Regions from separate parts of the Sinorhizobium sp. Y406 genome, predicted to be linked through region 2. Evidence: predicted binding sites of a transcription regulator. Region 2 holds the regulator's gene; the other holds the start of a gene.
What was found. The regulator LexA, encoded in region 2, represses DNA repair genes until DNA is damaged. The targets are predictions, from matches to a motif close to TGTTCNNNNTGTGTTCNG.

Region 1 (8,160 bases), 230 kb from region 2:
GCATAGGCGCCGTAGATGGCGAGAAAATCTTCTGCTTTCAAGCTGGCGCCACCGATCAAAGCGCCGTCGACGTTGGCGATGCCCATCAATTCCTTGGCATTGGACGGCTTGACGGAGCCGCCATAGAGAATGCGCATCTTCCCACCTTCGGCGCCGAAGCGCGCAACCAGTTCCTGACGCATGAAAGCGTGCGCCTCCTCGACGTCGGCGACGGTGGGCGTCACTCCCGTACCGATCGCCCAGACCGGCTCGTAGGCGATAACCGTGTTCGCGGCAGTCGCCCCGTCCGGCAGGCTTTCCGCAAGCTGGCGCTTCAGAATGTCGAGCGTCTTGCCGCTCTTCCGTTCCGCTTCTGTCTCGCCGATGCAAACGATCGCCACGAGTTCGGCGGCGTAGGCCGCTTCGGTTTTGGCCCTTACAAGCGCATCGCTTTCGGCGTGATCGGTGCGGCGTTCGGAGTGGCCGATAATGACATGGGTACCGAAGCAATCCGCGATCATCTCGGCGGAAATATCGCCGGTGTGAGCGCCCGACTGCTTCTGATGGCAATCCTGGGCGCCGATCTCGAGCGGACTGTCCTCACAAAGCGCAGTCGCGACGTAAAGCAGAGTCGCGGGCGGGCAGATCAGCGTCTCCACTTTCGCCGAAAGCTCACCCTTGACGCCCTCCGCGATCGCTTTGATCTGGTCCAGCGATTGACGCGTTCCATTCATCTTCCAGTTTCCGGCAACGAGCGGGCGGATATCGGGCGTCATGAACTTTCCTCCGGACAAGATATTCCTCTCGGGCAAGCGGCCTAGCAAATCGCCCGCTCAATTGAAAGCACCCTTGATCGATTGTGCGGTGGTCGCCGAGGTCCGCATAGGGATGATCCCTGAACGCGTCCCACACCGAGGATCATACAAGGGCGACGAATAAAGCCGGCGCCTCGGGCGTCTCACGTTGAAAAGCAGAAGCCGGTGCGGAAACGATCTAGGAAGGCGAGCATGCTGCGCAACAGCGAAGACGGATTTGGAGCGATCACCATCATACTGCACTGGACGCTCGCGGCGCTGATCCTCGGCCTCATGCTGATCGGTATCCTGATGCGGCGAATCGAGATCGAGCCATCACTGCAATTCTCACTTTATCAGTGGCACAAGTCCTTCGGCTTCACCACGATGGGGCTGGCGATCCTGCGCGCGGCTTGGTGGTTTGTCGAGCGGCATCCCCAGCCGGTTGCAAGCCTCGGTCCTCTCGAGCGCACGGCTTCCCGGCTGATGCATCGGGCGCTCATCGCCATCGGCCTCCTGGTACCGCTTGCCGGCTGGGCAGTCGCCTCCGCCTCGACGCTCGACATTCCGAGCTTTTACTTCAATCTTGTCGCCATCCCGCACCTGCCGCTGCCGAAGTCGGATGCAGAGGAGGCATTCTGGACCTTCGCGCATGCCGCACTCGCTTATGTCATGCTCGGCCTCATCGCCGCCCATGCGGCGGCGGCGCTTTTCCATCATATCGTCCGGCGCGACGCCGTTCTCACCCGCATGCTGCACTCGAGTGTTGATGCAAGCGACAGAGCGATCGAGGCCGCGGACGACGAGACTGTCGTGAGGAGATGAATCATGATCGCCCATTGCCCCGTCTCGGGACGAAACGCATTGAAAGTCACTTTTCCGGTCGCCCTTTTTCTCATGGCAGGGGCTGCGGACGCCCAAGCGCCGACGCTCGCGCAAGCGGCCGGTAGCTATCGCATCGCCAGCTCTTCCAGTATTCGTTTCATCGTTCCGCAGGTTGGGGGCGGCAGCGGGGTCGCCGGCGAGTTTGCGAGGTTTTCCGGCACGTTCCAGATAAACGGCCGGGACGTGGGGCGGTCTTCCGTGGAATTCACACTTTATCCGGAAAGTGTCCGGGCGCGGGAACAACGGATCGAGAATTTCCTGCGCTCCAGCGCCGTCTTCGACACGGCGAATTTCCAGACGGTGACCTTCCGCTCGACCAGCGTCGCGCAGACCGGCCGCGGCACGGCAACCGTAGAGGGCGCGCTCACCGCGCGCGGCAAGACGCACACGGAGCGTTTCGCCGTTACGCTGACGGATTGGGCCCAGCGTTCGATCCGCTTCACCATCCGAGGCGAAATACGCCGCGCCCCCTATGGAATGGACGTCGGAACGCCCATCTATTCCAACGTGGTCCGCTTCGACATGGACATCAGGGGCGTAAGGCGCTGATAGCCGTCAGCGCCTCAAAGCGAGAGCCGTGCGCCGCCAGAAATCCGATACCAATGCGGGGTCACGCAAGGCCTCGAGCTTCTTCCACGCCGGGAAAGAGGCCTCGAAAATCTCGGGCTCCATGCGGAAATCCTTTCCCGGATTGACCACGCCGCCAGCTTCCACGACGATGCGATCGAGCCCACCGAGCAGTTTCACGGTCGCCTCACCCTGATTGGCGAAATCCAGGGTCAGGCTGAAGCCCGGCCGCGCAAAGGAAAGCAGTCCTCGTGCGGCATTGTCGCCGAAGCGATGCAACGTGGTCTGGAAGGAGGCATGCCCGGCCCGGCGGGCGGTTTCCAGCAAGCGAAGCGTCGTCTCGCGGGCTCTCTCGACGGGAAAGACGCTCTGGTGCTGACATGGCCCGCGAGGCCCGTAGAGCCGGTTCCAAGCCGTATACCGGTCGAGCGGATGGAAATAGGAGGTCCATTTCTCGGTCGAGACCGTTTCCCGGGGCGGCACCCTGCGGAAGTGATATTCGTTGAAGACCCGTAGCCCGGCGGTGTTCAGGATGTTGAAAGACGGTGCATAGGGCACGGAAAGCGTGAGCCGCTTCGGAATGTCCGGAAACTCGCAGGAGCTGTCCGCATGATCGGCCGCCCAGAGAACGCCCCTGCCCGCCCGGCGGCCGGACGACAGCTGGTCTATCCAGGCGACGGCATATTCGTGCTCCTCACAGGCACGGTCGAGAAGCACAAGACCCTCATCGAGGTCATCGAAGCGGCAGGCGTGCTGCTGCACGTGGGGCGACGGCACCTTCATCAGCCTGAGTTCGACCTCGAGGATAAGGCCGGTCAGGCCGAGGCCGCCGACCGTCGCCGCAAAAATCTCGGCATTCTCGACGGTCGAACAGGTCAGTCGCTCGCCGTCGGAGCGCATCAGCGTCAAACGCCGGATGTGATTTCCGAAGGTCCCGCGCGCATGGTGATTGTCGCCGTGAATGTCGTTTGCGACGGCACCGCCGATCGTTGCAAGACCGGTACGCGGCGTTACCGGCAGAAAGAAGCGATGCGGGATTGCTCTGGCGAGAACCTCATTGAGCGTAACGCCGGCCTCGCAGACAATCACGCCTGTCCCGGGATCGAAGGACAGAATGCGGTTGTGTCGAGCACTGTCGATCAGCGTTCCCTGGCTGTTGCGGCTGCTGTCGCCATAGCTCAGAGCCTTGCCGACCGGCAGGTAGGCCATCGGCTCCAACTCGCCGAGGCGCTCTTCGTAGTCGTCCGGCGAGATCACGCGCCCACTTTCCGGTGCGGGCCATCGCCAGTTTTCAAACCCGTTGAGACTCATCGGCGCATCGGCTCCTGGGACAGCACGGCTAGCGATCCAATATCCAGTTCAACGCGTCGCGCCAGTCGGTCATGCGCACGGGCGTCCCGTGCGATCCCGTTTCGAACAGGACGAAGCGCGCCGGGTAGCCTTTGGTCTTGAGCGCGCGATAGAACGCGACCTGTGCTTCGGCCGCATAGACAGTGTCGCGGCTGCCGTGACTAAAATGGATCGGGAGCCCGGCCTTGAATGCGGCGCTCTTCCGGAAATCAGGATCCGCAGCGCCGCCCATGATCATCATGCCGCCGAGCGCGGCTCCGGCCGCCCCGTCGCGCGCAATGCCCCAGCAGATGAAGCTGCCCATTGAGGCGCAGGAGAGCACGACCGGCCTCCCGCCGGAATTGACTGAAGCAAAGCGGATCAGCGCCGCGATATCCGCCACGCCCGCCGCGTCGAAGCTGCGGACGCTCGGGGCATAGTAGGTGCCACCATTGGCGAGGGCGAGATTCTTGATGCGATTGAAATTGCCGCCGAAGGAAAAATCATTGGCGCCGAGGCGCCGGTCGCCACCGCGGCCGTGAATGAAGATCACCGTGAAAGCCCCGCCGCGCTCGGGCCCGATGCGTGTGACGTCGAGGGACCGATTGCCGAAGTCGAGCGTCTCGTTCACCTGCGCCTGCCTCACCCCCAGGGACACATAGGCCTGCTTGACGCGCCGCTCCGGAACCTCGTCCCGCCCGTTGATATCCCGCAGTTCCTGATAGTCGACGACCCGAAAGTCGCCGCCGTCCTCCTGCCGGAGCACCCGGCCATAGGTGAAGAGGTCGTCCTTGAAGGGCCGCAGCCCCGCAGCACTCGAAGCCGTTGCAAGGCCGAGGAAGAAAAGCGCCGCGATCGGCCAACGCATGGATAAAACAACTGTGGACATAGACACCCGGCGGGCTCCCTTGTTCGGCCCATGCCTTGCCATCGGCACTGCCGGCACGCAACACTGTAGCCGGCAATTCGCCGCGTTTTCGAGTTTCTCGCCCTTTCGAAGCCCTGGACGTTCACTTTTTGTTCGCGCTTTGCACGAGACTCTGGCAGAATTCGTGGGTGATTCGCGCGGCGAGGATGGCGGCAGCGCCGAGCTCTTGCTATGGCCTGCGAGCATGCCTGTCCTCAAATCGCATCCGATCTGAGGACAAGCATGCCGCCGATACGAGACGACAGGAACGATTTGAACCGATCCATGGACGACAGCAGCGATCTTTTTTCCGCAATGCCGCAACAGCCGAAGCCGGCGGATGCCGCGCCGAGCAAACCTGTGACGCCTGCCGCCAGCAATGCTGCCCCGCACCCGGCTCCGCGCGACAGCGACGGCAGCGACTATGACGCGTCGGCGATCGAGGTCCTCGAAGGGCTCGAGCCGGTGCGCCGGCGCCCGGGCATGTATATCGGCGGGACAGACGAGAAGGCGCTGCATCACCTCTTTGCTGAAGTGATCGACAATTCCATGGACGAGGCCGTCGCCGGCCATGCCAACTTCATCGAGGTCAATCTCGATGCCAATGGCTTTCTGTCGGTCACCGACAATGGCCGCGGCATTCCCGTCGAAAACCACCCGAAATTCCCGAACAAATCGACCCTTGAGGTCGTCATGACGGTGCTGCACGCCGGCGGCAAGTTCGACGGCAAGGCCTATGAGACCTCCGGCGGCCTGCACGGCGTCGGCGTTTCCGTCGTCAATGCGCTATCGGACTCGCTCGAAGTCGAGGTCGCGCGCAATCGCAGGCTCTATCGCCAGCGCTTCTCCCGCGGCATTCCCCAGGGCGGTCTCGAAGACCTCGGCGACGTGCACAATCGCCGCGGCACGAAGGTCCGCTTCCATCCCGATCCGCAGATCTTCGGCCCGCACGCCCGGTTCGAGCCGGCGCGGCTCTTCCGCATGGCCCGCTCCAAGGCCTATCTCTTCGGCGGCGTCGAAATCCGCTGGTCCTGCGATCCCTCACTCCTGCCGGAAGGCTCGGAAATCCCCGACAGGGCCGTCTTCCATTTCCCCGGCGGCCTCAAGGACTACCTCGCCGCAACCCTCGGCAAGGAATTCACCGTCACCCGTGAGATCTTCGCCGGCAAATCGGAACGGTCGGGCGGTCACGGCTCGCTCGAATGGGCCGTCACCTGGTATGGCGGCGACCAGCAGGTTCATTCCTACTGCAACACGATCCCGACGCCGGAGGGCGGGACCCACGAGGCAGGCCTGCGCATCGCCCTCACAAAAGGGCTCAAGAACTATGCGGAGCTTACCCAGAACAAGCGTGCGTCGATCATCACCACCGACGACGTCATGATCTCGGCAGCCGGCATGCTCTCGGTTTTCATCCGCGAACCGGAATTCGTCGGCCAGACGAAGGACAAGCTCGCGACCGTCGAGGCGCAACGCATCGTCGAGAACGCACTTCGCGATCCCTTCGATCACTACCTCGCCGACAACCCGGCGGAAGCGGCCAAGCTCCTCGATTGGGTCGTCGAGCGTGCGGAGGAGCGCGTCCGCCGGCGCAAGGAAAAGGAAGTCAGCCGCAAGACGGCAGTGCGCAAGCTGCGCCTGCCCGGCAAGCTCGCCGATTGCGCGCAGAACACGGCGGAAGGGGCGGAACTCTTCATCGTCGAAGGCGATTCGGCCGGCGGCTCGGCCAAGCAGGCACGCAACCGTGCCAACCAGGCGATTCTGCCGCTGCGCGGCAAGATCCTGAACGTCGCGAGTGCCGGCCGCGAGAAGCTTGGCGCAAACCAGCAGATCGGCGATCTCGTCCAGGCGCTCGGCTGCGGCACCCGCTCGAAATACCGTGAGGAGGACCTGCGCTACGAGCGCGTCATCATCATGACCGACGCCGACGTCGACGGCGCTCACATCGCCTCGCTGCTGATCACCTTCTTCTATCAGGAGATGCCGGAACTTATCCGCAGCGGACATCTCTATCTCGCCGTGCCGCCGCTTTACCGGATCAGCCAGGGATCGAAGACGCTCTATGCCCGCGACGACGCGCATCGCGAGGAATTGATGCGGACGGAGTTCAATGGCCGGGGCAAGGTCGAGATCGGACGCTTCAAGGGGCTCGGCGAAATGCTGCCGGCGCAGCTCAAGGAAACGACCATGGACCCGGCCAACCGCACCCTGCTCAAGGTCGAGATCGACGACGTCGATTTCGAAGGCACCCGCGAGGCCGTCGACAGCCTGATGGGCACCAAGGCCGACGCTCGATTCCGCTTCATTCAGGAGCGGGCGGTCTTTGCAGACAACCTGGATATTTGAGCGGACGGACCCGTGATTCGCCCCTCATCCCGCTGCCGCGTTCAAATATTCCACTTTATCAGCTTTTCCATGAACAGGCTCAGCGGATCCGGCAGGTAGTCACCGAAGGGTGCGCGCTCCACGTATCCGGCGGCCCGGTAAAGCCCGATCGCCTCCGGCTGGTGGATGCCTGTTTCGAGGCGGATCTCCATCAAGCCCAACTTCACCGCCTTTTCCTCGACTGCCGAAAGAAGCCGCTTACCGATCTTCAGTCCCCTCGCCTCAGGATCGACGAACATGCGCTTGATCTCCGCCGTGCCGTCGCCCGCTTCCACCAGCGCGCAGCAGCCGACGATCTCTCCGGCGCGTCGGGCGACGAAGAAGACTGCGGTCGGCTTCTCCAGCGCCGAGATATCGACCAGGTGATTGCTCTCCGCCGGATAAAGCGAGGCAAGATAGGCATCGGAGAGTTCGAGCAGACGGATGATGGTCGGCTGGCGTGGCGGCTCCTCGCTGATGGTTATGGCTGTCATTCAGATCCTGGCCTGTTCGTTCCGGGGCTGCATGCCGGCGAACGTATCGGCGAATGTCGATCAAGCCAATACGCGGAATGGCGCAGGTCGTCCTGCAATCAATCCGGGTAACAGCAGGAAACAATTTGTTTCGCGAGGCGGCCATTTTGCCCTACATCGGCGCGAATCAAACGAACATAAAAGCAGCAACTTTCAAGAAGACGGACGAGAGAGACCATGAAAACCGCCCTGATCGTCATGACCATTCTTGGTTGCGACGACAATGTCAGCCAGTGCCACTATATTTCCACCGTGAACGGAAGCTGGCCTTCCATCGCGCAATGCGACACGGAATCGCAAAAAGAACTGCCAAAATTCTCCAACAAGAATTATCCGGTGGTCGTCGCCGTCTGCGAGACCTCGGGGCAGGACATGGTGACTTCGATCGAGCCCGAACCGGAGATCGCACCGTCGGCGACGCCGCAGGCAACGGCGAGGCCATTGCCGGCCATGCCGCAGGAGGTGGCGACGCCGCCGACAACCGAAGAGGCGCGGCCGGGCTTGCCCAAGCGTGCACTCGCCTGGCTCGGCGGCGCAGTGCCGGATCGCGAGAGGCTGAAGGCGATCGTAACCGCCCCCGTTCATTACATGGAAGACGGATACTCCTGGGTGGCGCGCCGGTTCGAGGACTGAAGGGGGGCAGCTACGCTGCCTTTAGCGAAGCGAGCAAGGCGTAGTCGCGCGCAAGCTGCCGCTTCTCGGCGAAGGCGAGACGTTCCAAGAGTTCGGCGATGGCGGCCGCAGCATTCGAAGGCGTCTTCCGGCTGCGGAGCCGGCCGAGAAGGCGCGTCGTGATCGGCGC
Region 2 (8,160 bases):
GACTTCGACATAGGCGGCGGCATAGGCCATGTTGCCATCCGGCAACGGGATCCATTCCGGGCGCTCGGAGGGAACCGGCCCGATCTCCGGCAGCATCATGAACTCGGCAAGCGCGGCCGATGCCGGCGACGCTGCAGGCGGCGCCGTGAGCGCATTCAACGACCTCGTTGCGCCAAGCGTCGATTTCGCCGGAATCGTCAGAGTCCCAAGGTCCTGTGCCTGATCGCGCAGCGGTTCGTTCGAAGCCACCATGACCCCCGTCGCGATCTGCCCTTCCGGCGCGATGCGAGGGCCGCGATCGCCCTTGGTAACGTAAGACGCCATAAGATAAGGCATGTCGTTGCCCTCGAGCGGGGCTCGGCCGACATATTGCACGCGTACCTGGGCACTTCCCTTGCGCTTGATATCGAGCAGGTCGGCGGTCTTCGAGGAGACATCGATGATCCGGCCGAATTCATAGGGCCCGCGATCGTTCACACGCACAATGACGGAGCTGCCGTTCTCGAGATTGGTCACGCGAGCATAGCTCGGCAAAGGGAACGTGGGATGCGCCGCGGAGAGGTGATACTTGTCGTAGACCTCGCCATTCGCCGTCAGCCGACCATGAAAGGCCGAGCCGTACCAGGAGGCCATGCCGGTCTTGTTGTAGCCCGGCTCCTCCTTCGGCTGATACCACTTGCCCTTGACCTGATAGGCATTGCCGACCTGGAATCGCCCGCCGCCCTTCGGAATGTTGCGCCCGTTGGCCACTCGCGGACTTGCTTTGACCCCGTAGACCGATTCGGCGAAATATTCCTTGCTTCTCGACTTGCTCTTCTTGACGCTGGACGTCGAACCGCAGGCCGCTAGTGCTGCGCAAAGCAGTGGAATTGCAGCGAGGCGCAATCCCCTCGCAAGGCATGCCGCTTTTCTACGAGATATCATCTGTCCCCAAGGTCATTCGCAAAATTCGTGCCCGAACGATCCGCATTTCACCCCCGCGGATCTTTCGACGTCCCGGAAAGGGACAATCGTGTAATGATGACAACAACAAGGCAAAAATACGAATTTCAAGGCGAGATCGCGCCGGGTTTTTCTCGTTATGGTTTACAAAACGTAAACACCAGACCGACGGAGATGCGCAGTACCAAGCGGCAGAGGCCGAAGAAATTCGTGCGGGCGGCGAGCTTAAATCTTGCAACGAACCGCACTTCGCGCAATAACGCGCTGCCCGGATGGGTGGCCGAGCGGTTTAAGGCACCGGTCTTGAAAACCGGCGACGGGCAACCGTCCGTGGGTTCGAATCCCACCCCATCCGCCAGCGTGAACTTTGTCCGACCCGGCACCTGCTCCCATTCGGACTCGACTGTCTGCCGACGTCTCGAGCACGTTCGGCCAATTCAGCCGAGCGGGCTGGCGCGCGCCGTGGAATTCTTCTATATAGTCCAGGCCTGCCGGGGTCGTAGCTCAGTTGGGAGAGCGCCGCAATCGCACTGCGGAGGTCGAGGGTTCGACTCCCTTCGACTCCACCATTCTTCTCTTTGTCCAGCCCGGAGCCGTGATGCCCGATCTGCCCGGCGGCGGCGGCAGGTTTCTTCGCCGAGGCGCATTGCGCCAAGTCGTTTACCGGGAACACAAAATGCTGGTTTCGGCCACCAAGGTTTCCTTGCCATCGCTGGCGAATTGAGGGACAGTTGGGGTCTGCATCTTTTCGTGTCGGCAACTCCCGCGAGTGGAGAAAATCATGTCCTCTAAAACTCTGATGGCGGTTGCAGCATTGGCGCTCCTGTCACTTTGGGGATGCGCCACCACCGGCGCTACGGGCAACACGACCTACGCGCAGTGGTACGGCCCCTACCCTGAGCCTGACTTCGACGTTCTCAGTCCCGGGGGTCTGCGCCTCGCCTATTGATCGGGCGCCACATCAACGCTCCATCGCCCGACAGCCCAATGGCTTGTCGGCCCCGGCAAAGCGACGCCGCCCAATTCAGCATGGCAATATTCACGGAATGTTAGGCACTTGCGGAACACAAATGGAACGGATAGTGTCTGTTCTTGATTTGTTTCGCGATTCTGGAGTGACGCGCCATGCTGACCCGCAAGCAACAGGAATTGCTTCTCTTCATTCATGAACGAATGAAAGAGTCGGGAGTCCCGCCGTCCTTCGATGAAATGAAAGACGCGCTCGATCTTGCGTCGAAGTCGGGCATCCACCGGTTGATCACTGCGCTCGAGGAGCGGGGCTTCATTCGCCGGCTTCCCAATCGGGCACGCGCACTTGAAGTCATCAAGCTGCCGGAAGCCTATACGACACCGGCGCAGCCAAGGCGCGGCTTTTCGCCGAGCGTCATCGAGGGCAGCCTGGGCAAGCCATCTGCCGCGCCCAGGGTCGAGGCGCCACCCGCAGAGACGTCCTCGATTGCGGTTCCCGTGATGGGGCGCATCGCCGCCGGCGTCCCAATTTCTGCGATCCAGAACAATACGCACGAGGTTTCCGTTCCGCTCGACATGATCGGCAACGGTGAACATTACGCACTGGAAATCAAGGGCGATTCGATGATCGAGGCCGGCATCCTCGATGGCGACACCGTGATCATCCGCAACGCGAGCACGGCCAGTCCGGGCGATATCGTCGTGGCACTGATCGATGACGAAGAAGCGACCCTGAAGCGATTCCGCCGGAAGGGTGCGTCGATTGCGCTCGAAGCGGCGAACCCGGCCTATGAGACCCGGATATTCGGACCGGACCGGGTGAAAATCCAGGGCAAACTGGTCGGGCTGATACGGCGGTATCACTAGCCCATCGCCCCGGTGATCGGAGCCGTTTCGTTTGGCCGATGCATGGGTATTAGCGCACAGTGCGTGATCGAGTGGGCAACAGTTATCGTCCGAAGCCTTGGGCGGTAGACGTTCCGCTGGACGTTGCGGCCGACCAGCGCCGAGTACTTTCGTCTGGCTGCCTCCCCGCATCCCCGCATGGGCGTAGAGCCGTCCGCAGGTGGACGGTCGGCGCCACGGGTATTCTCCCCGGTTATCGTATCGGTTTCGGGCCCAGCTCAATCTCCCTCGGGTTCGGCTTTCATGTGGGAGACGGCATGGCTTGGCCGGTCGGATCTGCGGTCCTGGGTTTGCCCATGGACTCTCCTCCTTGTTGCGATCTCGACGCGATCCATGGGTCCGATGAAAGTTCCTCCAAAGCGCTGCCTATGGAGTCTTGCTGGATCGGATTGCGTGCACACCGTTCTCGCGGCCACGCTCGCGGTATCGCTTGACCATGCGGCGGGCGATTCCGCCTGACCAACGCGCTCCGACGATCAGGCGGTGGTGAAGCGGCGGCCCGGTCAGGCCGGAATCGACATTCTGCAGGCAAGCGGCCGTTGCCGCAGCGGCTGAAGATCACTTGCCAAGAAATTTGCCGGCGCACATCGGTGCCACCAGCCGGATCATCAGGGGAATTTGGAGGCCTCGCCCGGAATTGAACCGGGGTACAAGGATTTGCAGTCCTCTGCGTCACCACTCCGCCACGAGGCCTCATCGACAAGAAATATCAAGTCGTGGCGAGCGTTTAGAATCATTCGAGATGAACCGCAAGAGGCAATTTCCGAAAAACGCACCCCTCGTCTCGGCCCATCGTAAAAGGAGGTTGGACACTGGAATGCCCAGCCTCCCAGTTCGATCGCAATAAACTCACCCATAAGGTAGGATTTTCCTTGATTTTCCTCAACCGGCCCTGTTTTGTCACAAAACTTTCACACTTAATGGGCGAGGACATGTTCGACGGCAAGATCTCCCTTTCCGACTGGCACCAATGTGCAGGCGGGCACCAGCGGTGTGTTTTCGAGCATGACCTCTACCCGAATATTCTGGTCAAGGTTCTCAGAATCAGGGGCAACAGCGGCGAGCGCCAATCGACGCGGATGCTGCGCTTCATCGATCGCTTCAAGCGGTTCGGTGCCTACCGGACATTTCGACGCGAAGTCGACGAGTTTATCGAACAGGCCCGAAAGTTCACCCTGTCCGACACAGCCGATCTCCCCATCCCCGGAGTGCTGGGCTTCGTTCAGACCGAACACGGCCTCGGTCTCGTGGTCGAGAAGATCACTATGGCAAACGGACAGTTGGCCCCAACCTTGCGCGACCTGGCGCTGGCGGGGCGGTTGACGGCCAGGCACCTGGCGATGATTGACGAACTTTTCGAGCGCTGTCGCCGGCTTCACATCGTGCTGATGGATTGCAATGCCGGCAACTTCGTAGTGACGGACCGTCGCTGTTTTGAGGAACTGATGTGCATCGACGGGACCGGTGAAAAAAGCCCGTTGCGCATTTTCGCTCTCAGCCGCAGGGCCAACGGCTTCAGACTGCGGCAAATGCGTGAGAAGCTGTTTCTCAAACTCGCCAGAACCTTGAACGATCCGGCGGCGCTGCCCAACGAGGGGCACGTCCACACGGTCCTAGAGCCGTATCTACGGCCGAAGCGCAGACTTCACGCGGTCGAGGGCGTTCCGGACGCACTCAACGTTTCACGGGCCAGCTAGCCCGAGATCGCAATTCTACTTCCCCGACGTTTTCTCGGTGTTGCCGCGCCAGCGGGCCCACCACACGGCGAGTCGTCGGCGTGCGCGACGCACAACCGGTATGTCGTGCGACAGCACCAGCAGCCCGAGCGGTATCATCCAGAAGCCGAGGACCGGCAGGAAGCCGAGAACACCGCCAGCAATGAGCAGAAGCCCAATTGTCACCCTGAGGGCCGGCGAGTCGGGCAGGCCGACGCGCCATGTACCGAGAATGATTTCCCGCGTTTTCGGATCGATACCGAAATGCTTCTTCTTCGCCATTGCTTCCTTCCTGCGACTTTCCCAGAATTGGTGCTTTCTCCACAGCCGAGCAAGCGGCGCTTTCAATTTTTTTTGAAAAATCGCTTGGCAAATCGAAAAAGCATTTGTATTAGCAGCCTCACTTCTGCGGCGCAGATGATCCCTGGTAGCTCAGCGGTAGAGCACTCGACTGTTAATCGATAGGTCGCCGGTTCGAATCCGGCCCGGGGAGCCAGTTTCGAAGAGCCATTCGCGGCGAAGGCCGGAGTGGCTCTTTTCGTTTGCTAGCGCATCGGCCGAAAATCGATGCGCAGATCCAATGATTTACAGCGTCCTCTGTGTGCCCTGAAAAACGCACGGCGCCGCAGGTCCATCAGAGGTTCCGGATGCGCTTCGCGTGGTTTTTCCTGATTCTCGCCATTGGCACCGAAATCGCCGGCCTCACCGCCATGAAGGCCGCCGGGGGCGCCTATGTCGGCCATGCGGTCATGTATGGCTCGATCGCGCTCTCCTACGTGTTTCTTGCTATGGCGGTGAAGACGATTCCCGTCGGGGTCGCCTACGCGATCTGGGAAGGCTCGGGCGTCGCGCTGATCACGCTCGTCTCGGTCATGGTCTTCGATCACGTGCTGACCGGTCGCGAGATGCTCGGCCTCTCCATGGCCGTGTCCGGTATCCTTCTCGTCAATGCCGGCAAGGTGCAGGACGAGGAAAGCGCGGCATGAGCATGCCAGTCTTTTCCTTCTCCTCCTTCGCCTTCGCCGTGCTGGCCGGCCTTTTCGACGTGGCTGCCAACCTCGCCTCCTCGAGATCGAACGGCTTTAGTCACCGCGGCTGGGGTGTGCTTTCGATTGCCCTCGTGCTCGCCGCCTTTGCGCTGCTCGCGGAGGCCGTCAAAGGCATGGAATTGGCGATCGCCTATGCCGTGCTGGGCGCTACCGGCATATTTGGAACGGCGATCTCGGGCCGCCTTCTCTTTGGCCAGAGATTGAAGCCGATCGGGTGGATCGGTCTCTGCCTGATCTTCGGTGCGGTGCTGGTGCTTCACACCGCCTGACGCGGCCGTCCCTTTGAACGGGACTCCTTGTGCTTGGGCGCCGTGTTGCGCGGTGCCCGCCACGGCATCAGCCAGCGGAGAACCGGAAAATAGACCCCATAGGGCAGAAACTTGAGCAGCTTGACGAGATAGGTGAAGCGTTTCGGGAAGGTGATCTCGAAGCGTCCGGACTTCAGCCCTTGCGAAATCCGCGCCGCCGCCGTCTCGGCGCTGACGAGTGCGGGTCGCGGGAAATCGCCCTTTACGGCGCCGCGTGTATCGACGAATCCCGGACAGATCACTTGCAGGCGTATGCCGATTTGGTCGAGATCGAATTTAAGGCTCTCGGCCATGTTGATGAGAGCTGCCTTGGTCGCACCGTAGGCGGCGTTCATGGGCAGGCCGCCATAGCCCGCAACGGAGGAGACGATGGCGATCTGCCCCTGCCCCTTCGCTTTCATATGTTCGACGAGCGGCACAAGGCAATTGACAACGCCCTGGAGGTTGACGGCGAAACTCCTGTCGAAGGCATCGTGATGCAGATCGTCACCATGCACGGGGATTGCGACGCCCGCATTGAGGATCGCGAGCGCCACCTGTCCATGCTCGTATTCGATCGCCGTGATCACCCGCTCCATGTCATGGGGGTGGGTCACGTCCCCGTCGAGGACGATCATTTTCCCCGGCCCTGTCGCTTCGTGCTGCAGAGCGACCAACTTGTCGTGGCTGCGCGCCGTGACGACGACGCAATAGCCTTCCTCGACGAGTTGCAGGGCCACGGCGCGCCCGATTCCCGAACTCGCGCCGGTTATCCATGCCAGACCGTGCTCTGGGCGGGCGGTAAAAGCAGTCGTCATCTCCTCCTCGCATCCGTTGGGACTTTGCCTCTCCCCGCAAAGCCCGACGTTTCATCCAAGGCCGACCGCTGCGACGGCAATGCCGCCTGCACCTCCGCTTCCCGCCCATCATTTGACCGCGGAGACGATTTTTGCCCGGGACAAGAAAGCTTCGAAACGCTATTTCTTGTTTATTCAACAGGCTAGGCGGAAAAGACGCCAACATTTCGGCGACCGATATTCCCGCACGAAATGTTTATCGGCTTGCCGTCAATCCTGGTTAGTGCTTGGCTTGAGGCTCGGCATACGTTCCGTTCAGCGCGAGGTTTCTTAAAATGCGTGTTCTTCCGTCCGTGCTTGAAGCAATCGGCAATACGCCGTTGATCCGGCTCAAGGCCGTCTCCGAAGCCACCGGCTGCAACATCCTCGGCAAGGCGGAATTTCTCAATCCTGGACAGTCGGTGAAGGACCGGGCAGCCCTCTGGATCATCCGCGCCGCCGAGAGAGCCGGCACGCTCCGGCCGGGCGGCGTGATCGTCGAAGGCACGGCCGGCAATACGGGCATCGGCCTTGCCGTCGTGGGAAGCGCCTTGGGCTATCGCACGGTCATCGTCATCCCGGAGACCCAGAGCGAGGAAAAGAAGGATGCGCTTCGCCTGATGGGCGCCGAACTGGTGGAGGTCCCGGCGGTGCCTTACAAGAACCCCAACAACTATGTGAAGATTTCCGGGCGGCTGGCGGAGGAACTCGCCAGCACCGAGCCAAACGGCGCCATCTGGGCGAACCAGTTCGACAACGTCGCCAACCGGCAGGCGCATGTCGACACGACCGCGCCGGAGATCTGGCGGGACACCGATGGCAAGATCGACGGCTTCATCTGCGCCGTCGGCTCCGGCGGCACGCTCGCCGGGGTGGCCGAGGGGCTGCGCGCCCGAAATCCCGACGTCAAGATCGGCATTGCCGATCCGGAAGGCGCCGCCCTTTACAACTATTATGCGCATGGCGAGCTGAAGGCGAGCGGCAGCTCGATTACCGAAGGCATTGGCCAGGGCCGAATCACCGCCAATCTCGAGGGATTCACACCGGACTTCGCCTACCAGATCCCCGATACGGAAGCCGTGCCCTACGTCTTCGACCTGATCGAGGAGGAAGGCATCTGCGTCGGCGGTTCCACCGGGATCAACATTGCCGGCGCCGTGCGGCTGGCGCGGGAACTCGGGCCCGGGCATACGATCGTGACGATCCTGTGCGACTATGGCAACCGCTATCAATCGAAGCTCTTCAACCCCGACTTTCTCAACTCGAAGGGCCTGCCGGTGCCCGGCTGGCTTGCGCGGACCTCGAGCATCACTGTTCCCTACGAACCAGTCGAGTGATCGATGACCAGAAGCGTGACCGCCCTTTTCCGTAATGATTTCTATCTGTCGACCTGCGAGGCGCAGGTCACGGGGCTCCTGGAGGATGGCGGGATCGAACTGGACCAGACCTGCTTCTA

Region 1: the regulator LexA is predicted to act here: its motif matches at 4,562-4,579, upstream of parE (DNA topoisomerase IV subunit B).

The regions. Positions count from the first base shown of each region.
Region 1 is NZ_CM178974.1:1,109,236-1,117,395, reverse strand. Features, by position in the region: gene tpiA (triose-phosphate isomerase) at 1-755, opposite strand, end outside; gene AC4P1R_RS05385 (cytochrome b) at 987-1,598, shown strand; gene AC4P1R_RS05380 (YceI family protein) at 1,602-2,207, shown strand; gene AC4P1R_RS05375 (FAD-binding oxidoreductase) at 2,214-3,536, opposite strand; gene AC4P1R_RS05370 (alpha/beta hydrolase) at 3,565-4,485, opposite strand; gene parE (DNA topoisomerase IV subunit B) at 4,747-6,807, shown strand; gene AC4P1R_RS05360 (GNAT family N-acetyltransferase) at 6,849-7,319, opposite strand; gene AC4P1R_RS05355 (hypothetical protein) at 7,536-7,991, shown strand; gene AC4P1R_RS05350 (DUF2336 domain-containing protein) at 8,002-8,160, opposite strand, start outside.
Region 2 is NZ_CM178974.1:1,336,978-1,345,137, reverse strand. Features, by position in the region: gene AC4P1R_RS06510 (septal ring lytic transglycosylase RlpA family protein) at 1-924, opposite strand, end outside; tRNA gene AC4P1R_RS06505 (tRNA-Ser) at 1,213-1,300, shown strand; tRNA gene AC4P1R_RS06500 (tRNA-Ala) at 1,436-1,511, shown strand; gene AC4P1R_RS06495 (hypothetical protein) at 1,724-1,891, shown strand; gene lexA (transcriptional repressor LexA) at 2,068-2,778, shown strand; tRNA gene AC4P1R_RS06485 (tRNA-Cys) at 3,437-3,510, opposite strand; gene AC4P1R_RS06480 (YrbL family protein) at 3,690-4,514, shown strand; gene AC4P1R_RS06475 (hypothetical protein) at 4,530-4,814, opposite strand; tRNA gene AC4P1R_RS06470 (tRNA-Asn) at 4,954-5,028, shown strand; gene AC4P1R_RS06465 (SMR family transporter) at 5,180-5,518, shown strand; gene AC4P1R_RS06460 (SMR family transporter) at 5,521-5,850, shown strand; gene AC4P1R_RS06455 (SDR family NAD(P)-dependent oxidoreductase) at 5,838-6,686, opposite strand; gene AC4P1R_RS06450 (cysteine synthase A) at 7,001-8,041, shown strand; gene AC4P1R_RS06445 (alanyl-tRNA editing protein) at 8,045-8,160, shown strand, end outside.